Regions from separate parts of the Streptomyces sp. NBC_00273 genome, predicted to be linked through region 1. Evidence: predicted binding sites of a transcription regulator. Region 1 holds the regulator's gene; the other holds the start of a gene.
What was found. Region 1 encodes HrcA, which represses chaperone genes, less so after heat shock. Its sites were predicted from a motif close to TTNGCACTCNGNNNNNCNGAGTGCNAA; they were not measured.

Region 1 (4,185 bases):
GCCCCGGCCGGGCTCGCGGCCTCCCGCAAGGCCCTGGCGGACGGGCTGCTGGACGCCGCGCCGTACGAGGCCGGGCGGGCCGTGCTGACCCTGCGGGGGCGGTTGCTGGCCGACGCGGTGGTCCGGGACCTGGTGGACTGACCAGCCTGCGGCGCCGTTGCCGGGGGCGCTGCCCCCGGACCCCCGCGCCTCAAGCGCCGGCGGGGCTGGGTGGGTGCGCCTCAAGCGCCGGCGGGGCTGAAAGTGCGCCTCAAACGCCGGCGGGGCTCGGAGGGCTGCGGCGGGGCCTGTCAGGGGTCGGCCGGGCTGGGGTGGGCTACGGGGCCGTGACGTGGTCGATGAGGTGCTCCACCGAGCCCAGGAGCGTCGGCTCCAGGTCCTTGTAGGACGTCACCCGGGACAGGATGTGCTGCCAGGCAGCGCCCGTGTTCTCCGGCCAGCCCAGGGCCCGGCAGATGCCCGTCTTCCAGTCCTGGCCGGGCGGGACCACCGGCCACGCGGGAATGCCCAGCGCGGACGGCTTCACGGCCTGCCAGACGTCCACGTACGGGTGACCCACGATCAGGACGTCCGGCGAGCTCACCGACGCCGCGATGCGGGACTCCTTCGAACCCGGCACGAGGTGGTCGACCAGGACGCCGAGGCGGGCGTCCGCGGCCGGGGCGAAGTCGGCGACGACGGCCGGGAGGTCGTCGATGCCCTCCAGGTACTCCACCACGACGCCCTCGATCCGCAGGTCGTCACCCCAGACCCGCTCCACCAGCTCCGCGTCGTGCCGGCCCTCGACGTAGATCCGGCCCGCCCGCGCCACCCGCGCCCGCGCCCCGGGCACGGCCAGCGAGCCCGAGGCCGTCAGGCGCGGCCCCGCGGGCCCGCGCGCGGGCCGGACCAGGGTGACCACCTCGCCGTCCAGCAGGAACCCGCGCGGCTCCATCGGGAAGACCCGCCGCTTGCCGAAGCGGTCCTCCAGGGTCACCGTGCCCGCCTCGCAGGCCACCACCGCGCCGCAGAAGTCCGTACCGGCGACCTCGACCACGAGGTCCCGGTCGGCCGCCACCTCGGGCACGGCCTTGGGTCGCTTCCACTGCGGGGTCAGGTCGGGGGAGTACTCGCGCATCCGGCCGACAGTAGGAGAGCCGCGCGCGTCACGCCTCCGACACGCCGAAACGGGCCGCCAGTGTGGCGCGTTGCGCACGGACGAACTCCGCCCCGACCACCGCTCCGTGACCCGGTACGTACAGTGCGTCGTCCCCGCCCAGTGACAGCAGCCGGTCCAGGGCGGCGGGCCACTGCCCGGGGGTGGCGTCCGGGCCCGCCATGGGCTCGCCCGACTCCTCGACCAGGTCCCCGCAGAAGACCACCTCGCGCTCGCCCGGTACGAAGACGGCCAGGTCGTGCCCGCTGTGCCCGGGCCCCACATTGGCCAGCAGCACCTGTACGCCACCCAGTTCCAGCGTCCACTCGCCCGACACCGAATGCCGGGGCAGCACCAGCAGGTCCACCGCCTCCGCCGCCTCGGCCTCCGCCAGCCCCTGCCGGACCGCGTCCTCGCGCAGCTCCTCGCGTTCCGCCGCCAGCAGCGAGTCCAGCCCGACCGCCCCGAACACTTCGGCCCCGGTGAAGGCGGCCGCGCCCAGGACGTGATCGAAATGACCGTGCGTGAATGCGATATGGGTCACGTGCCGGCCCGTCAGCCGCTCCGCCTCGGCCCGTACCTGCGCGCCCTCGCGCACACACGAACCGGGGTCGATCAGAAGGACCGAATCCTCGCCCACCACCAGCCCCACGGTGCAGTCCCACACCGGCAGCCGCCGCCGGCCGGCCCGTCCGGTCAGCCGTTCCCAGCCCGACCCTTCCCAATGCACGTCCATGCCGCGACGCTACCCTGGCGGGCCTCCCTTGCCAGGGGCTTACCGCCCGGCCGTACACTGAGCGGGGGCTCTCTGGCACTCGAACGATCAGAGTGCCAACGAACACGGCAGAAGACGGCAACGGACCACAGCTGGAGGTGTGCGCGATGCTCAGCGAACGCAGACTCGAAGTGCTGCGCGCCATCGTCCAGGACTACGTCGGGACGGAGGAGCCGGTCGGCTCCAAGGCGCTCACGGAGCGGCACCGGCTCGGCGTCTCGCCCGCCACCGTGCGCAACGACATGGCCGTGCTGGAGGACGAGGGCTACATCGCCCAACCCCACACCAGCGCCGGCCGGATCCCCACCGACAAGGGCTACCGGCTCTTCGTCGACAAGCTGGCGGGGGTCAAGCCGCTGTCGTCGCCCGAGCGCCGGGCCATCCAGAACTTCCTCGACGGCGCCGTCGACCTCGACGACGTGGTCGGCCGCACGGTGCGGCTGCTCGCGCAGCTCACCCGGCAGGTCGCCGTCGTCCAGTACCCGAGCCTGACCCGGTCGACCGTCCGGCACGTGGAGCTGCTCTCGCTCGCTCCCGCGCGCCTGATGCTCGTACTGATCACGGACACCGGGCGGGTCGAGCAGCGGCTCGTCGACTGCCCGAGCCCCTTCGGGGAGACCTCGCTGGCGGACCTGCGGGCCCGGCTCAACAGCCGGGTCGTCGGGCGCCGCTTCACCGATGTACCCCCGCTCGTCCAGGACCTCCCCGAATCCTTCGAGGCCGAGGACCGCGGCACGGTTTCCACGGTGCTCGCGACACTCCTCGAAACCCTGGTCGAGGAAGCCGAAGAGCGGCTGATGATCGGCGGTACCGCCAATCTCACCCGCTTCGGACACGATTTTCCCCTGACGATCAGGCCGGTGCTCGAAGCACTCGAGGAGCAGGTCGTGCTCCTCAAGCTGCTGGGCGAGGCCAACGAGTCGGGAATGGCCGTACGGATCGGGCACGAGAACGCCTACGAGGGACTGAACTCCACGTCGGTCGTCTCGGTCGGTTACGGTTCGGGCGGCGAAGCAGTCGCCAAACTCGGCGTGGTCGGACCGACCCGCATGGACTACCCCGGAACGATGGGAGCGGTACGCGCAGTGGCACGTTACGTCGGACAGATCCTGGCGGAGTCGTAAGTGGCCACGGACTACTACGCCGTTCTCGGCGTGCGCCGCGACGCATCGCAGGACGAGATCAAGAAGGCCTTCCGGCGCCTCGCGCGTGAACTCCACCCGGACGTGAATCCGGACCCGAAGACGCAGGAGCGCTTCAAGGAGATCAACGCGGCCTACGAGGTGCTGTCGGACCCGCAGAAGAAGCAGGTCTACGACCTCGGCGGCGACCCGCTGTCCTCCTCGGGCGGTGGCGGCGGAGCGGGCGGCTTCGGAGCGGGTGGCTTCGGCAACTTCTCCGACATCATGGACGCCTTCTTCGGCCAGGCCTCGCAGCGCGGCCCGCGCTCGCGGACCCGGCGCGGCCAGGACGCGATGATCCGCCTGGACCTGGAACTGGACGAGGCGGCCTTCGGGACGACCAAGGACATCCAGGTCGACACGGCCGTCGTCTGCAACACCTGCTCCGGTGAGGGCGCCGCTCCCGGCACCTCGGCGCAGACGTGTGACATGTGCCGCGGCCGCGGTGAGGTCTCGCAGGTCACCCGGTCCTTCCTGGGCCAGGTCATGACCTCGCGCCCCTGCCCGCAGTGCCAGGGCTTCGGCACCGTGGTCCCGACCCCGTGCCACGAGTGCGCGGGCGACGGCCGGGTCCGCTCCCGCCGCAGCCTCACGGTCAAGATCCCGGCCGGCGTCGAGAACGGCACCCGGATCCAGCTCGCGGGCGAGGGCGAGGTCGGCCCCGGCGGCGGCCCCGCCGGCGACCTGTACGTGGAGATCCACGAGCTGGCGCACCCGACCTTCCAGCGGCGCGGGGACGACCTGCACTGCACGGTCACCATTCCGATGACGGCGGCCGCACTGGGCACCAAGTGCCCGCTGGAGACGCTGGACGGACTGGAGGAGATCGACATCCGGCCCGGCACCGGGTCCGGCCAGGCGATCCCGCTGCACGGGCGCGGCGTCACCCACCTGCGCGGTGGCGGACGCGGCGACCTGATCGTGCACGTCGAGGTCACCACCCCGGGCAAGCTGGACGCCCAGCAGGAGGACCTGCTCCGCCAGCTGGCGAAGCTGCGCGGCGAGGAGCGGCCGATGGGTCAGTTCGCGCCGGGTCAGCAGGGTCTGTTCAGCCGCCTGAAGGACGCTTTCAACGGTCGCTGACCGACCGCGAT
Region 2 (4,185 bases), 920 kb from region 1:
GAAGACGAACCCGACGGCGTCCGCCCCGGCGGCCACGGCCACGTCGACGTCGTGCGCGGTCCTGAGCCCGCAGATCTTGACGAAGAGATCGCTCATGCGACCAGTCAACCAAACCCGCCGCACCCACGGGTGGCACGTCCCATAGGCCGGGCACGGCGGCCCCGCCGTCGCTAGCCTGGAACGAGGCGCACACCCACGGCACAGCACGCCCCGGAGGACGACGGTGACCGAGCGGGCCACACCCATAGGGACTCTGTCGCCGCCAACGTTCGAAACACTCGGTGCCCACGCTGCCGCTGCTGCGCCGCCTCGCGCACGCCTTGGACGCGGGTCTGACCATCGCCCTCGACGAGGACCGCGAAGAAGTCACCTTCATCGCACACCCCGCCGCCTGAGACCCCGTCCGGGAAACGCCCGAGGGCGGCACCCCCGTGGGGGTGCCGCCCTCGTTCGAGAACAGCCGATCAACCGTGGCCGGAGCCGGGGTCGATCAGAAGTCCATGTCACCGCCCGGCATGCCGCCGCCCGCGGGGGCACCGGCCTTCTCGGGCTTGTCGGCGATGACGGCCTCGGTCGTCAGGAACAGCGCGGCGATCGACGCGGCGTTCTGCAGCGCGGAGCGCGTGACCTTCGCCGGGTCGATGATGCCCTCGGCGATCATGTCGACGTACTCGCCGGTCGCGGCGTTCAGGCCGTGACCGATCGGCAGGTTGCGCACCTTCTCGACGACGACGCCACCCTCGAGACCACCGTTGACGGCGATCTGCTTGAGCGGGGCCTCCAGCGCGAGCTTCACGGCGTTGGCGCCGGTCGCCTCGTCACCCTCGAGCTCCAGCTTCTCGAAGACCGCGGAGGCCTGCAGCAGGGCCACGCCACCACCGGCGACGATGCCCTCCTCGACGGCCGCCTTCGCGTTGCGAACGGCGTCCTCGATGCGGTGCTTGCGCTCCTTGAGCTCGACCTCGGTCGCGGCACCGGCCTTGATGACGGCCACGCCGCCGGCCAGCTTCGCGAGGCGCTCCTGGAGCTTCTCGCGGTCGTAGTCCGAGTCGGAGTTCTCGATCTCGGCGCGGATCTGGTTCACGCGACCGGCGACCTGGTCGCTGTCACCGGCACCGTCGACGATGGTGGTCTCGTCCTTGGTGATGACGACCTTGCGGGCGCGGCCGAGCAGGTCGAGACCGGCGTTCTCCAGCTTGAGGCCGACCTCCTCGGAGATGACCGTGCCGCCCGTGAGGATGGCGATGTCACCGAGCATGGCCTTGCGGCGGTCACCGAAGCCCGGGGCCTTGACGGCGACGGACTTGAAGGTGCCACGGATCTTGTTGACGACGAGGGTGGAGAGCGCCTCGCCCTCGACGTCCTCGGCGATGATCAGCAGCGGCTTGCCGGACTGCATGACCTTCTCCAGGAGCGGCAGCAGGTCCTTGACCGAGCCGATCTTGGAGTTGACGATCAGGATGTACGGGTCGTCGAGGGACGACTCCATGCGCTCCATGTCGGTGGCGAAGTACGCCGAGATGTAGCCCTTGTCGAAGCGCATGCCCTCGGTGAGCTCGAGCTCCAGACCGAAGGTCTGGGACTCCTCGACGGTGATGACGCCTTCCTTGCCGACCTTGTCCATGGCCTCGGCGATGAGCTCGCCGATCTGGGTGTCGGCGGCGGAGATGGAGGCCGTCGAAGCGATCTGCTCCTTGGTCTCGACATCCTTCGCCTGGGCGAGCAGGGCGGCGGAGACGGCCTCGACGGCCTTCTCGATACCGCGCTTGAGGGCCATCGGGTTGGCACCGGCGGCCACGTTGCGCAGGCCCTCGCGGACGAGCGCCTGGGCCAGCACGGTGGCGGTGGTCGTACCGTCGCCGGCGACGTCGTCCGTCTTCTTGGCGACTTCCTTGACCAGCTCGGCGCCGATCTTCTCGTACGGGTCCTCGAGCTCGATCTCCTTGGCGATGGAAACACCATCGTTGGTGATCGTGGGGGCGCCCCACTTCTTCTCAAGGACGACGTTGCGACCCTTGGGGCCAAGGGTGACCTTGACGGCGTCGGCGAGCTGGTTCATCCCACGCTCGAGGCCGCGGCGGGCCTCCTCGTCGAACGCAATGATCTTGGCCATCTGAAGTGGTCCTCCCGGACAGCGGTGGATTGCTCCTGGACCGCGCCCGCGCCCGCGACGGACGGCCTGCGTGCCCGGCGGTTCCTTCCCGCCGGACCCTGCGGGCCTCACCGACCCGGTCCTCGTTCAGTAGCACTCTCAACCAGAGAGTGCTAACGCCAATGATTAGCACTCGACCCCCTCGAGTGCAAGCGGCTTCGAGTGATGCCCGGCTACTACCGGGCACACGCACGAGGGGCCCCATCCCGTGTCCAGGATGTGGGCCCCTCGTGGTGTTCCAGGTCTTCGCTGAAGACCGTGCGTCGGTGGTCGATCGCTCCAGGACTAGCCGAGTGCGAGCTTGACCATGTCCGCCTGCGGACCCTTCTGGCCCTGCGAGATCTCGAACTCGACCCGCTGACCCTCTTCAAGGGTGCGGTACCCGTCCATCTGGATGGCGCTGTAGTGGACGAACACATCCGCACCACCGTCGACCGCGATGAAGCCGTAGCCCTTCTCCGCGTTGAACCACTTGACGGTGCCCTGAGCCATGCCTAACTCCCCTATTACTGGCCCTTGCGCAGGAACGCACTTCACGATCCCGGGTCAGAACTTGCGTCGGAACGCTTCGACCGAGGCTGAATGTATCTGCGCGGATGCTGTCTGCAACAGGTCAATCCGATGAGAATTCTGGACACCGAGAAACATTGAAATAGAGTGAAAAGTTGCCATACTCCCGGGCAACTCGGGCCCGACATATCTCGCCAAAGCCCCATAGCGCACTCGCATGTTGGCCCGATGTCGACCCTTGCGCGGCCCGTTCATATGCAGGGGGCAAGAACAGCGGAGGGGACTTCCCCAACCCTACCGTGCCCAATCAAGCAGAATTGCCCCCTCCGCTTTTAGCGGAGGGGGCAATTTCGTTTTGCGCCCGTCACCGGAGCGGTGACGGGGAAGACGCGGTGGAGATCCGGGGGATCAGCAACCGCCGGCGACGGCCGGGATGATCGAGACGCCGGCGCCGTCCGGCGTCGCCGCCTGCAGCCCGCCCTCGAAGCGCACGTCGTCGTCGTTGACGTAGACGTTCACGAAGCGGCGCAGCTTGCCCTGGTCGTCCAGGACGCGCGCGGCGATGCCCGGGTGGTTCTTCTCCAGGGACTCGATGACCTCGGCGAGGGTCGCACCCTCGGCCGGGACCTCGGCGACGCCGCCGGTGTAGGTGCGCAGGATGGTGGGGATGCGGACGTTGACGCTCATGGCGCTACTGCCTTTCCGGGTGCAGAAGGGAGAAGATCAGGCGAGGCCGGCGGCGCGGAACGCGTCCAGGCTCGGGCGGATGGTGGCGGTCTGCCCGCTGTCCGCGGCCACCGCCTCCAGGGTCTTGAGGCCGTCACCGGTGTTGAGGACGACGGTGGTCAGCGTCGGGTCGAGCTGCCCGTTGTCGATGAGCTTCTTCGTCACGCCGACGGTCACGCCGCCCGCGGTCTCGGCGAAGATGCCCTCGGTCTGCGCGAGGATCTTGATGGCTTCGACGACCTGCTCGTCGGTGACGTCCTCGACGAAACCGCCGGTGCGGCGGGCGATGTCCAGGACGTACGGGCCGTCCGCCGGGTTGCCGATGGCCAGCGACTTGGCGATGGTGTTCGGCTTCTGCGGGCGGACCACGTCGTGACCGGCCTTGAAGGCGGTCGACACCGGGGAGCAGCCCTCGGCCTGCGCACCGAAGATCTTGTACGGCTTGTCCTCGACGAGGCCGAGCTTGATGAGCTCCTGCAGACCCTTGTCGATCTTCGTCAGCTGCGAGCCGGACGCGATCGGGATCACGATCTGGTCGGGCAGCTGCCAGCCGAGCTGCTCGCAGATCTCGTACGCCAGCGTCTTGGAGCCCTCGCCGTAGTAAGGACGCAGGTTGACGTTGACGAAGCCCCAGCCCTCGCCCAGCGGGTCGCCGATGAGCTCGGAGCAGAAGCGGTTGACGTCGTCGTAGTTGCCCTCGATGCCGACCAGGTCGCCGCCGTACACACCGGCCATGACGACCTTGCCCTGCTCCAGGTCGTGCGGGATGAACACGCAGGAGCGGAAGCCGGCCCGGG

Region 2: the regulator HrcA is predicted to act here: its motif matches at 2,279-2,305, upstream of groL (chaperonin GroEL).

Annotation. Positions count from the first base shown of each region.
Region 1 is NZ_CP108067.1:6,460,012-6,464,196, forward strand. Features, by position in the region: gene hemW (radical SAM family heme chaperone HemW) at 1-141, shown strand, start outside; gene OG386_RS28575 (DUF3097 domain-containing protein) at 317-1,117, opposite strand; gene OG386_RS28580 (MBL fold metallo-hydrolase) at 1,146-1,871, opposite strand; gene hrcA (heat-inducible transcriptional repressor HrcA) at 2,018-3,034, shown strand; gene dnaJ (molecular chaperone DnaJ) at 3,035-4,174, shown strand.
Region 2 is NZ_CP108067.1:5,542,684-5,546,868, reverse strand. Features, by position in the region: gene OG386_RS24490 (phosphoribosylanthranilate isomerase) at 1-96, opposite strand, end outside; gene groL (chaperonin GroEL) at 491-2,113, opposite strand; gene OG386_RS24480 (cold-shock protein) at 2,438-2,644, opposite strand; gene OG386_RS24475 (MoaD/ThiS family protein) at 3,071-3,349, opposite strand; gene thrC (threonine synthase) at 3,386-4,185, opposite strand, start outside.